2 regions of the Methylobacterium organophilum genome follow, and region 1 is predicted to be linked to the other one. Evidence: predicted binding sites of a transcription regulator. Region 1 holds the regulator's gene; the other holds the start of a gene.

Evidence for each region. Region 1 encodes HrcA, which represses chaperone genes, less so after heat shock. Its sites were predicted from a motif close to GTTAGCACTCNCNNNNNGNGAGTGCTAAC; they were not measured.
Region 2: a site for HrcA is predicted at 5,055-5,083, ahead of groES (co-chaperone GroES). Genes of this name have one in related genera too.

What each region holds. Positions count from the first base shown of each region.
Region 1 is NZ_CP092848.1:1,378,699-1,385,062, forward strand. It holds gene hemW (radical SAM family heme chaperone HemW) at 1-384, opposite strand, end outside; gene rdgB (RdgB/HAM1 family non-canonical purine NTP pyrophosphatase) at 400-1,035, opposite strand; gene rph (ribonuclease PH) at 1,032-1,745, opposite strand; gene MMB17_RS06375 (hypothetical protein) at 1,882-2,169, opposite strand; gene hrcA (heat-inducible transcriptional repressor HrcA) at 2,425-3,462, shown strand; gene MMB17_RS06385 (DUF1236 domain-containing protein) at 3,516-4,346, opposite strand; gene MMB17_RS06390 (VOC family protein) at 4,548-4,973, opposite strand; gene MMB17_RS06395 (tartrate dehydrogenase) at 4,998-6,077, opposite strand; gene MMB17_RS06400 (chloride channel protein) at 6,151-6,364, opposite strand, start outside.
Region 2 is NZ_CP092848.1:4,605,314-4,611,677, reverse strand. It holds gene minE (cell division topological specificity factor MinE) at 1-250, shown strand, start outside; gene MMB17_RS21740 (cytochrome P450) at 338-1,705, opposite strand; gene MMB17_RS21735 (DUF167 family protein) at 1,844-2,170, shown strand; gene MMB17_RS21730 (hypothetical protein) at 2,328-2,471, shown strand; gene MMB17_RS21725 (Gfo/Idh/MocA family protein) at 2,487-3,818, opposite strand; gene MMB17_RS21720 (magnesium transporter CorA family protein) at 3,937-4,941, opposite strand; gene groES (co-chaperone GroES) at 5,162-5,452, shown strand; gene groL (chaperonin GroEL) at 5,532-6,364, shown strand, end outside.

The sequences.
Region 1 (6,364 bases):
CCGGTTGACGCCTGCGGAGCGGTAGCCGCGGAAACGCCCCGCCTCGACGCTGGTCGGATTGGCCTCCAGCGTGACTTCGATACCAGGCGCGAACCCCCAGGCTTCGGAGACGGCTTCGAGGAGCCCCGCGACCGTCTCCGGGCGCATCAGGGAGGGCGTACCCCCGCCGAGGAAGATGCTGGAGACCCGCCGCCCCGGCGTCAGGCCGGCGACATGGGCGATCTCGCGCCGGAAGGCGGCGAGGAAGCGCGCCTCATCGACGGGCGCGTGCCGGACATGGCTGTTGAAGTCGCAATAGGGGCATTTGGAGGCGCAGAACGGCCAGTGCAGGTAGACCCCGAACCCGACATCGCGGGTGGGATGATCCGGAGCCTCCTGAACCATGCCCGGCGTCCGGCGTCAGCCCGGCCGCCGCAGGCAGGCGGCGGCGAGCGCCACGAAGGCGCGCGCCCGGTGCGAGAGGGCGGCCCCGCTCTGCCAGTCGACCCCGTGCTTCTCCTCGGACGAGATCTCGCCGAAGGTCCGGTCGAGGCCGTCCGGCTTGAACATCGGGTCGTAGCCGAAGCCGAGGCTGCCGCGGGGCGGGACGAGATCGCCGAAGACCCGGCCCTCGAACAACTCGGTGTGGCCGTCGGGCCAGGCGAGCACGAGGGCGGAGACGAAATGCGCCCGCCGGCTCTCGGCCCCGCGCTTGACGAGCTCCGCCTCGATCCGGGCCATCGCGCCGGAAAAGTCCTTGGACGGGCCGGCCCAGCGGGCCGAGAACAGGCCCGGCGCGCCGTCGAGGGCATCGACGCAGAGGCCGGAATCGTCGGCGAAGGCCGGCAGGCCGGAGGCCTCCGCCGCGGCGAGGGCCTTGATCGCCGCGTTCTCGGAGAACATCGTGCCGGTCTCGTCGGGCTCGGGCAGGCCGAGCTCGCCGGCCGAGACCGCCTCGACGCCGAAGGGCGCGAGCAATTCGCGCATCTCCACGAGCTTGCCGGCATTGTGGGTCGCGATGACGACCTTGCCGGACAGGAGGCGGTGGCCGCTCACGCGAGGGCCTGCTTCTGCAGGGCGACGAGCTGCTCGATGCCGCCGCGGGCGAGGCGGAGCAGCTCCAGGAACTGCTCCTCCGAGAACGGCTCCATCTCGGCCGTGCCCTGCACCTCGACGATGCCGCCCTTGCCGGTCATCACGAAATTGGCGTCGGTCTCGGCCGCGGAATCCTCGGCATATTCGAGATCGAGGACCGGGTTGCCCTTGTAGATGCCGCAGGACACGGCGGCGACATGGTCGCGCAGGGGATCGACCGAGATGATCGAACGCGTGCGCATCCAGGAGAAGCAATCGTGCAGGGCCACCCAGGCGCCGGTGATCGCGGCGGTGCGGGTGCCGCCATCGGCCTGGATCACGTCGCAATCGACCGTGATCTGGCGCTCGCCGAGCGCCGGCAGATTGGTGACGGCGCGGAGCGAACGGCCGATCAGGCGCTGAATCTCCTGGGTGCGGCCGGAGGGCTTGCCGGAATTCACCTCGCGGCGGGTGCGCTCGTGGGTGGCGCGGGGCAGCATCGAGTACTCGGCCGTCACCCAGCCCTTGCCGGAGCCGCGCAGCCACGGCGGCCCGCGCTCCTCCAGGGAGGCGGTGCAGAGCACCTTGGTCTCGCCGAAGGTGACGAGGCAGGACCCCTCCGCGTAGCGGGCCACAGCCCGCTCCAGGCTGACCTTGCGCAGCTCGTCGGGCGCGCGCTTGGAAGGCCGCATCCTGAAGTTCTCCGTCCCAAAATCCGAAGCCCGGGCTCATAGGCGCTGCCGCCCCGGGCGGCAACCCGGCCTTCGGAAACGGAAAGAGCCGCCATCCTTCGCGGATGGCGGCTCCCGGTCGGGCGGAGCGGTCGCGTCAGCGCCAGTGCTTGCGGTGGACCGGACGCTGCCCGTGGCGATGATGGCGATGGCGGTGCCAATGATGCCGGGGATGGCGGTGCCAGAGATGACGGTGACGGCGATGATGCCGGTGCCAGCGCCGGTGCTGGATCTCGAGGGCGGGGCCTTCCTGCGCCAGCGCGTCGGCGGGCACGGCGATCGGGGCGGCCGCCGCCGGCCGCGGCGCGGCGGCGAGCCCGATGCCGCCGAGGCCGATCGCGATCGCCACGAGCCGGGGGGCGAGCTTCCTGAAGGTCGCTGTCACGGTGGGTCTTCCTCCTGTCGATGACCGGTCTTCGGGATCGGTCCGGGCGGGATCTGTCCGGGCGTTCCTCACCTCTGTGAGACGCGCGAGCGACGCGGATCATCCCCGCTGCCGCAGCGGCGCAGCGTCCGGATTGATCGCGGGGCGGTGAGCGGACACAATCGGCCGCCGCCCTGAAGAGCCTGTCCGTTTCCCACCTTGTCCGATTCCTTCCCCTCCCCTTTCCCCCCGCTCCAGAGCCACGCGCTCGCGCAGATGAACGACCGGGCGCGGGAGATCTTTCGCCAGATCGTCGAGAGCTACCTCACCACGGGTGAGCCGGTGGGCTCGCGCAACCTCGCGCGCATCCTGCCGATGGGGCTGTCGCCCGCCTCGATCCGCAACGTGATGTCGGATCTGGAGCAGTCCGGGCTCATCTTCGCGCCCCACACCTCCGCCGGCCGGCTGCCCACGGAGCACGGCCTGCGCTTCTTCGTCGACGCGATCATGGAGCTCGGCGATGTCGGCCAGGAGGAGAAGGGGCGCATCGAGGCGCAGATGCGGGCGGCAGCCTCGCGCCACACCTTCGACAGCGCCCTGACCGAGGCCTCCAGCCTGCTCTCGGGGATCTCCCGCGGGGCCGGCGTGGTGCTGACCACGAAGGCGAATGCGGGCCTCAAGCATATCGAGTTCGTGCGGCTCGATCCTCACCGGGCCCTGGTGGTGCTGGTCTCGGTCGACGGCTCGGTCGAGAACCGCCTGCTCGACCTGCCGCCGGGTCTGCCGGCCAGCGCGCTGCAGGAGGCCTCGAACTACCTCAACGCCCGCCTGAACGGGCGCAGCCTCGACCTGTTGCGGGCGGAGATCGAGGCGGGCCGCCAGGCAATGAAGCGCGAGCTCGACGCGATCACCGAGCGCCTGGTCGATGCCGGGCTCGCCACCACGGTGGGACCCTCCGAGGCGCGCCAGCTCATCGTCCGCGGCCAGGCCAACCTCCTGGAAGATCTGCGGGCGGTCGAGGATCTCGAACGCATCCGCCTGCTGTTCAACGATCTCGAGACGCAGAAGGACGTGATCGAGCTCCTCTCCCGCGCCGAGGAGGGGGACGGCGTGCGCATCTTCATCGGCTCGGAGAACAAGCTGTTCTCGCTCTCCGGCTCCTCGCTGATCGCCGCGCCTTTCCGGGACGGCGACCAGAAGATCGTGGGCGTCGTCGGGGTGATCGGACCGACCCGGCTCAACTATGCCCGGATCGTGCCGATGGTGGACTACACCGCCCGCGTCGTCTCGGGCCTGCTCGACCGCGGGCGCTGAACGCGAAACGGCCGCGGATCGCTCCGCGGCCGCCGTGACGCAAGCCCTGCCGATCAGGCCGGGATCACGTCCACGACCTCGTAGGTATCGGGATCGATGATGACGATGTCGTCCCCGACCAGGATGAACTGGAAGCCGCGATAGGCCGGCACCAGGGTCAGGATCGCCGGCGGGAGCGGATGCAGGTGGACGGAGCGCGGGATGGCCGTGCCGACATTCACCGAGAAGTTCACGTTGCTGAGCCGCTGCACGTTGGTGCGGGTGATCGACTGGCGGAATTCCGTGCGCTGCGTCGTGTTCAGGCTCCGGGAAGCGCCGCGCGCCTCCGTGGACCGGGCTCCGCCGCCGCGCTCGCCGGCCGCGCCCCGCTCGCCCCGACCCTCGGTCTTGCCATCGGCCCTGCCGCCCCGTTCTCCGGCGCCCTCCCGGCCACCACGCTCGCCCGCCGCATCGCGCCCGTTGCGCTGACCCGGCTCGGTCCGGTTCGGCTGTCCGCGCTCGCCCTGGCCTGCCTTGTCGGCGCCCTCGCGGCCGCCGCGTTCCCCCGGCTGGCCGGCCGCACCCTCCTCGCGCCCGGCCGCGCCGCCGCGCTGGCCGGCCTCGCCGGCACCGCCCCGAGGACCGGCTGCTCCGCCGCCGGCCGCGCCACCCGCGGCGCCTCCCGCCGCCCCGCCGCCCATCTCGCCGCCGCCACCGCGGGCGCCACCGCCCGCACCGCCTGCGCCCCCACCGGCTCCGCCACCGGCGCCCACGCCGGCCCCACCGCCAGCGGCACCACCGGCCCCGCCACCCGCGCCCCCCGCACCGCCACCCTGTGCCAGGGCGGTGGCGACGCCGAGCACCAGAATGGCCGCCGTGGCTGTACCCCGAAGGAGCTTCGTCATGGTTCGTTTCTCCCTACTGCGATTGCGTCGAACGCCGTGACGGGCGCCGAAACCGGGCTCGCAACGATCAAGCGGAGAAAAGCGTTCCAGATTGCATCCAGGGATTGTGTTTTGTTGGGGGTTTCTTATCCTGTATTGATATTTGTCCCGGCTATACTGGGAGCCTGGCTTCGGCCCGCGCCGCGGCACGGGCCTCCGGCGTCAGTAATTCGCCCAGAGGCCCGGCGTGGCGAGCTCGGCAAGGTGCCCGTCGGGATCGCGGAGATAGAGGGACGCACCGCCCTTCGGCCAATCGATCCGGCTCTCGATCGGTACGCCGCTCGCCGTCAGATGCGCGATCCAGGCGTCGAGGTCGGCGCGGGCGATGCGGAGCGCGAAATGGAGCGGTCCGGACCCGTCATGGGGCGGCAGCACGCCGCCGGGCAGGGTCACCGGACTGAGCGTGCTGCCGCGCCGGAACAGCAGGAGCACGCAGGCCGCGCCCACGGGATAGGCCACGAGCCGATGGTCGGCGACCATGGGTCTCAACCCGAGCACGTCCTCGTAGAAGGCGCGGGCGCGCTCCATGTCGTCCACGTAGAGGGCGGTCTCGAGCACGCCTCCGAGGGGCGGCGGTGTCGACGCCATCGCGGATCCCTCCCGTCTTCGGCCTCAGCCCAGCGCCTCCGCGACCGCCTTTCCGCAGGCTTCGGTATCCGCGCTGCCGCCGAGGTCGCGGGTGCGCAGGGTCCCCTCGGCCAGCACCCGCTCGATGCCGGCGACGATCTCGGCCGCGGCGTCACGCTCGCCCAGATGCTCCAGCATCATCGCCCCCGACCAGATCTGCCCGATCGGATTGGCGATCCCGGCGCCCGCGATGTCCGGGGCCGAGCCGTGCACCGGCTCGAACACGGAGGGGTGCTTCCGCTCCGGATTGATGTTGCCCGAGGGCGCGATGCCGATCGTGCCGGCGCAGGCGGGGCCGAGATCGGACAGGATGTCGCCGAAGAGGTTCGAGGCCACCACCACGTCGAACCGGTCCGGGTTGAGCACGAAATGCGCGGTCAGGATGTCGATGTGGTACTGGTCCCACTGCACGTCCGGATAGGCTTCCGAGATCTCGCGCACCCGCTCGTCCCAGTACGGCATGGTGATCGAGATGCCGTTCGACTTCGTGGCCGAGGTCAGGTGCTTCTTCGGCCGCGAGCGGGCGAGATCGAAGGCGAAGCGCAGCACCCGGTCGACGCCGTGACGGGTGAAGACGCTCTCCTGCACGGCGAATTCCCGCTCGGTGCCGGCGAACATCCGGCCGCCGGCATTCGAGTACTCGCCCTCCGTGTTCTCCCGGACGACCCAGAAGTCGATGTCGCCGGGTTTGCGGCCCGCCAGCGGGCAGGGCACGCCCGGCATCAGGCGCACGGGGCGCAGGTTCACGTACTGGTCGAATTCCCGCCGGAACTGGATCAGGGACCCCCAGAGCGAGATGTGGTCGGGCACGCGGTCCGGCATGCCGACGGCGCCGAAGAAGATGGCGTCATGGCCGCCGATCCGCGCCTTCCAGTCCTCGGGCATCATCCGCCCGTGCCGCTCGTAATAGTCGCAGGAGGCGAAATCGAACCAGTCCTGGCTCAGGGTGAAGCCGTGGCGCTTGGCCGCCTGTTCCAGCACCCGCACGCCCTCGGGTACGACCTCCTTGCCGATGCCGTCGCCGGGGATCACCGCGATGCGGTAATTGCGGTTCGATCCGGACATGAAACCTCCCTTGGGCCGCTCATTTTTGCGGCACCGCGTGACGCGGACCGAGCCCGGCGTCAACCACCCATGTCTATACCGTCTCCCCGACCATGGCCCGGCGCTGGCGGTCGAGTTCCTCGCTGTAGCGTTTCAGGGTGTGGCTCTCCGTCAGCAGGCCGATGACCTTGCGGCTGTCCCGGCTCTCGACCACGGCCAGCGCCTCGCTCTCGGCGTGGTCGAAGGCGGCCGCGGCCTGCTTGGCGTTCATCTGCGGCTCAAGGAAGGTGTCGGCGTAGCGCACCACG
Region 2 (6,364 bases), 2.0 Mb from region 1:
GCCCCGCGCGTCCAGCGCGGTCGCGCGCGAGCGCCTTCAGCTCATCCTCGCCCACGAGCGGGCGGAGAGCGGGCGCCCGGATCTGGTGATCACTCTGCGCGAGGAGATCCTCGCCGTGATCGCCAAGCACGTCGCGGTCGAGCGCGACAAGGTTCAGATCAAGCTCGAGCGCGGCCAGGGCGTCTCGACCCTCGGGGTCGATATCGAGATCCCGGTCGAGGCCGCGCCGCTCAAGCGGGCGGCGGGTTGATCAGACACCCACGGAAACCGGGGCGATCGCCGAGAGGCGGCCGCCCCGGTTTCCGTTCGGCCTGACCGCACACGGCCGCGCGGGGCCTCACCCCGCCCGGGGCGCGAGGCGGAAGGCGGGGGCGTGGTCCGGCTGCGTCGTCACGATCGCGGCCGGCAGCACCGGGCGTGCCTGGGCGCGCTCGAGGCGGAACCGGCCGACGAGCCGCGCCAGGGCCAGCACGACTTCCGCCAGGGCGAATTGCGCCCCGATGCAGACCCGCGGGCCGGCCCCGAAGGGCAGGTAGGCGAAGCGCCGCACCGGCGCCGCGCCCGGCAGGAAGCGGCCGGGATCGAAGGCGTCCGGATCGGTCCAGAGCCCGCGATGGCGGTGGAGAAGCCAGGGCGAGATCACCACGATCTCGCCGGGGGCGACCCTCTGCCCGCACAGGGTGTCGGCGGCGAGCGCCCTGCGCGCCAGCACGAAGGCCGGCGGATAGAGCCGCAGGGTCTCCTCGATCACCGCCCGGGTGAGGGGCAGGGCCTGGGCCGAGCCGGTGCCGGCGGCGCGGCCCTCCGCGAACACCGCCTCCTGGATCTCCGGCGCATCGGCAAGCAGCACGCAGGCCCAGAGCAGCGTCACCGCCGTGGTCTCGTGGCCGGCCAGGATCATCGTCGCGACCTGGTCGCGCAGGGCCTCGACGGAGAAGCCCTCGCCGGTCTCGGGATCGCGGGCCGCCTGGAGCAGGTCGAGCAGGTCGCGGGCGCCCCCGCCGCCCCGTTCCGCCCGCTCGGCGATCACCCCGTCGAGGAAACCCGTCCAGTCCCGGCGGAACCGGGCCCGCGCCCGATCGAGGGGCGTGCGCCAGGACAGGGGCAGCAGCGCGTCGAGGGCGTGCGGGCGCCCGAGCTTCTCCGCATAGGCGACGACGTGGTGCCGGAGCGCCGGGCCATGCCGGCCCATGCCGAGGGAGAACATGGTGCGGCCGGCGATCTCCAGGGCGAGGTGCTGGAGCGCAGCGAAGAGATCGACCGGACCGGCCTCGGCCGGGGCGGCGAGCGCGTCCAGGGCCGCGTCGGTGGCCGAGAGGATGTGGGGCGTGAGCAGGTCCACCGCCCGGGGCGTGAAGGCGGGGCTCAGGGTGCGCCGCTGGTGGCGCCAGGCCGCGCCCTCGCTGATCAGCAGCCCGTCGCCCAGGAGCGGGCGCAGCATCCGCACGGTGATCGCCGTGCGCACGTAGTTCTCGGGGTTCTCGACGAGCACCCGGCGCACCGCCTCCGGATCGCTGATCGTCAGGCGGGTGCGCCCCAGGATGCGGCGGCGCAGATACGGCGCCTCGTAGGCCTGTTGCGGCCAGCAGCCGATGCCGTTGATGCGCATCGCCCGCACGAAGCGCCAGGTCGAGAGCTCCCGCGCCGCAGGTGTCGGCACCGGCGGCACCAGCCGCGGGAAGACGGGCAGAGCGAGGGCATCCATACCCGGTTCCTATCCCATCGGCCGGGGGCGGACATCCGACATTCCGGTGATGCGGCGGCGGCCCGCCGTGTAAACGCGTGTTAAAGGGCAGGACGCGAACCGCCGCTGACAACCGCCCCCGAACCGACCCCGGACGACATGGCCGAGCCCGCCCACCCCTATACGATCGAGGCCGACGGCCTGCGCCTCACGGTCCGCCTGACCCCGCGCGCCTCCCGCAACGGCCTCGACGGTGTGAATATCGGCGCGGACGGGCGGCCGGTGCTCGGCATCCGGCTCGCGGCCCCGCCGGTGGAGGGCGCGGCCAACGCGGCCCTCCTCGCCTTCCTCGCGGAAACGCTCGACCTGCGCCGGGCCGGGATCCGCTTCCTCTCCGGCGAGACCTCCCGGCTGAAGCGCCTCCATCTCGCCGGCGACGGCGCCGCTCTGGCCGCGCGGCTGGAGGCGCTCCTGGCGAAAGCCTGACAGGACGGGCTCCGCCCTCACGCGAAAGGGATCGGACGGACCCGCAACGGGTTGAAGTCCGATCGGCGGCCATGGCAAGCGCCCCGGCGGAGTCGGGGGGAGCGATGGGGCGGATCGAACAGGCAGGCGCGGGCGCCGCGGGCGGGAGCGGGCGGGCGTGAACCCGGTCGCCGTCGCCGTCCTGCTCGGCATCACCGCCGTGTTCCTGGCCCTCGTGCTCTACGCCGTCGGCTCGGGCCATGTCTGGATCCTGGCGGTGCTCGCCATCCTCCTGGTCGCAGGCTTCGTGCGCTGGGGGTAGGGCGCAATCGGGGCCTCAGCCGTCGAGGGCCGGCCCGCGGGTAGCGTCGGCGCCCATGCCGGTGCCGGGCAGGGGGCCGACCGTGACGGGGGCGCGGCTGCGGGCCGCCTCGTAGATCGCCGCCATCAGGATCTGGTCCTGCAGGCCCTCCTCGCCCGGGGTGCGGGGGCGGCGGTCCTTCAGGATGCACTCCGCCATGTGGTCGAGCTCCAGAGCGAACTGGTTCTTCGGCGGGATTACCGGCTCGTCCTTCTGCACCCGCGTCCCCTCGCGATGGGCGATCATCAGGCGCTGGCCGCGATAGGCGAAGGCGTTCTCGAGGGTGAGGGCCCCGCCCTCGGTATGGACATCGAGCCGCCGGCTCTCGTGGACGCCGTAGCTCGTGCCGCACTGGGCGATGACGCCGGAGGGGAAGGTGAGGGTGAAGACGACGCTCTCCTCCACCTCCCGGAAGAGCGGGCTGTCGGGCGTCGAATGGACCTGCGCCGTCACCGAGACCGGCTCCTCGCCGGTCAGGGCCCGCACCCCGTTGAGGCAGTAGAGGCCGATATCGGGGAGCGCTCCGCCGCCGGCCAGGGCCTTGCGGAGCCGCCACTGCTCGGGCAGGCCCGAGGTCTGGCCGTTGAAGGCCTGGATCAGGCGCAGGCGGCCGAGGCTCCCGGAACGGGCGATCTTCGTCACCTCGCGGTTGTTGGGCTCGTACTGGCAGCGATAGGCGATCATCAGCTTGACCTTGGCCTGGGCACAGGCCTCGATCATGGCCCGGGCCTCGTCCGGGCTCGTCGCCATCGGCTTCTCGCAGAGCACGTGCTTGCCCGCCCCCGCCGCCGCCACGACGTGCTCCCGGTGGAGCGCGTTCGGCGTCACCACGTAGACCGCCTGCACCGCCGGGTTCGCCTTCAGGCGGTCCCAGTCGCCGTAGCCGTAGATCGCCTCGGCGGCGATGCCGTATTGCGCGGCGACGAGCTTCGCCTTGTCCGGCGAGCCCGAGACCAGGGCGACGGGGCGCGCCATCTTCGCCTCGCCGAAGGCCGGCAGGATCTCCTCCAGGCTCAGGCGGCCGAGGCCGACGACGGCGAAGCCGACCCGCTTCTCCGGGGGCAGGGGCGCGGGCGGCGGGGGAGGGGGCGCGTCCCCCTGGCCGCGCCAGTTCGGGAACACGACCCGGCCGCCCTGGACCGCGCCGGTATCGGCCGGCACCGCCGGGCCAAGCGCCCCATCCTGTGCCTGCGCCGCGGCGCCGGTCGCGGCGAGCGCGGCACCGGACAGGGTCGCTCCGCCGGCCGCCAGAAGATTCCTCCGCGAGAGGCGATAGGCCGCCTCGCCCTGCTTGCGCTCGTCGCTCATCAGCCCTGCCACACCCATATCTCTGCCGTTCCGGGGATGCCCGGGAACGGCAGGGAGGGGCCGGCGTTCCGGCCCGGCGCGCGAGGCCCGCTGCCGCACCCGCCGGAGTCGAGGAGCGTCAGATCCAGCCCTTCACCCGGAAGAAGATCAGCGGGATCAGCGCCGAGATCGCGATCAGCGCGAGGCCGTAGGGGTAGCCGTAGGTCCAGCTCAGCTCGGGCATGTTCTTGAAGTTCATGCCGTACATCGAGGCGATCAGGGTCGGGGGCACGCCCACCACCGAGACCACGGTGAGGATGCGGAAGGCATTGTTCTGCTCGATGTTGATGAGGCCGAGGGCCGCGTCGAGCTGGAATTGCAGCGTCTCCGAGAGCCGGGTCTCGAACTCGTCGAGGGAGGCGATGTCCCGGGACAGGGTGTCGAAGCGCGGCTTCTCCTCGGCATGGAGCAGCTCGCCGCACTCGTCCTTCACGAAGGGCACGATCCGGCCGAGGCCGAGCAGGCTGGCCCGGACCTTGGCCAGAGCCTTGCCCTGCCGCCCGATCGAGCGCAGCAGCCGGCGCAGCGCCAGGTCGCGGCGCTTGGGCGCGGTGGCGTCGTCCTTGCGCGCCCCGGGCCGGGCGCTCACGTCGAAGTCGAAGATCCGGGTCGAGAGGGCATCGAGATCGGCCGACATCTCCTCCAGGGCGTCGGCAAGGCTGTCGACCAGCTCCTCGACGAGCAACAGGAACACCTGGGTGCTGGTGGTCGCCTTGTCGTCCTGCTCGGCGATGCGCTTCTTCACCGTCGCGAAGGCGCGCAGATCGTGGAAGCGGACGGTGAGCAGGTGCTCTCTGGTGAGCACGAAGCCGAGGGGCTTCAGGGAAAAATCCGCCCGGTCGAAGGTCACCATCGGCGTCGAAAGGGACAGGCCGTTGCGGTTGCGGCGCAGGCGGCTGGAGGATTCGACTTCGCTCAGGGCGGCGCGGGAGGGCACGCGCAGGCCGGTGCCCCGCTCCACCGCAGCGGCCTCCTCGGCGGAGGGATCGTCGAGATCGATCCAGACGGTCGCCGGGTCGAGGGGACCCTGCCCCTCCAGGCAGGCGGTATCGACGGCGCCCTGCGGTCCCTGAAGGCTGATCATCGCGGGAGGAGACTCTTTTGCGAGAAGGGCGGCGCCGAGAAGAGCGAATTCGTGCAAGCCGCCTGCTGCGGCAGCTTGACTCGGCGCGCGCCCGAGCCTATCTCGCCGCCGTCGTTAGCACTCGACGCACGAGAGTGCTAACAGGTTGCTAGCGACAAGGTCGGGACGCGGTCCCCGCCGCATCAAGACCATTCGAGAATTCGAAGCAAGAGGGCAGCTCATGAAGTTCCGTCCGCTGCACGACCGCGTCGTCGTCCGTCGCATCGAGAGCGAAGAGAAGACGAAGGGCGGCATCATCATCCCCGATACCGCCAAGGAGAAGCCGCAGGAGGGCGAGATCGTCGCCGTCGGCCCGGGCGCCCGGGACGAGCAGGGCCGCGTGAACGCGCTCGACGTCAAGGTCGGTGACCGCGTGCTGTTCGGCAAGTGGTCCGGCACCGAGGTGAAGATCGACGGCCAGGATCTCCTCATCATGAAGGAGTCCGACATCATGGGTGTGGTCGCCGCCTAAGGCCCCCCGAACCCTTCCCCGCCCTTCGAGGCGCCGCTCCGGCCGCCTTGGGGCTCCCACGAACTGCAGAGGTAGTACAATGGCAGCGAAAGACGTCCGTTTCTCGGCCGACGCCCGCGACAAGATGCTCCGCGGCGTCGACATCCTCGCGGATGCCGTCAAGGTGACGCTCGGCCCGAAGGGTCGCAACGTCGTGATCGAGAAGAGCTTCGGCGCCCCCCGCATCACCAAGGACGGCGTCACCGTCGCCAAGGAGATCGAGCTCGCCGACAAGTTCGAGAACATGGGCGCCCAGATGGTGCGCGAAGTGGCCTCGAAGACCAACGACATCGCCGGTGACGGCACCACCACCGCGACCGTGCTCGCCCAGGCGATCGTCCGCGAGGGCGCCAAGTTCGTCGCCGCCGGCATCAACCCGATGGACCTGAAGCGCGGCATCGACCTCGCCACGGCCGCCGCGGTGAAGGACATCACCGCCCGCGCCAAGAAGGTCTCGACCTCCGACGAAGTCGCCCAGGTCGGCACGATCTCCGCCAACGGCGACAAGGAGATCGGCGAGATGATCGCCCACGCCATGCAGAAGGTGGGCAACGAGGGCGTCATCACCGTCGAGGAGGCCAAGACCGCCGAGACCGAGCTCGACGTCGTCGAGGGCATGCAGTTCGACCGCGGCTATCTCTCCCCGTACTTCATCACGAATGCGGAGAAGATGATCGCCGAGCTCGAGGATCCCTACATCCTCATCCACGAGAAGAAGCTCTCCTCGCTCCAGGCCATGCTGCCGGTGCTCGAGGCCGTGGTGCAGACCGGCAAGCCGCTCGTCATCATCGCCGAGGACATCGAGGGCGAGGCTCTGGCTACCCTCGTCGTCAACAAGCTCCGCGGCGGCCTCAAGGTCGCGGCCGTCAAGGC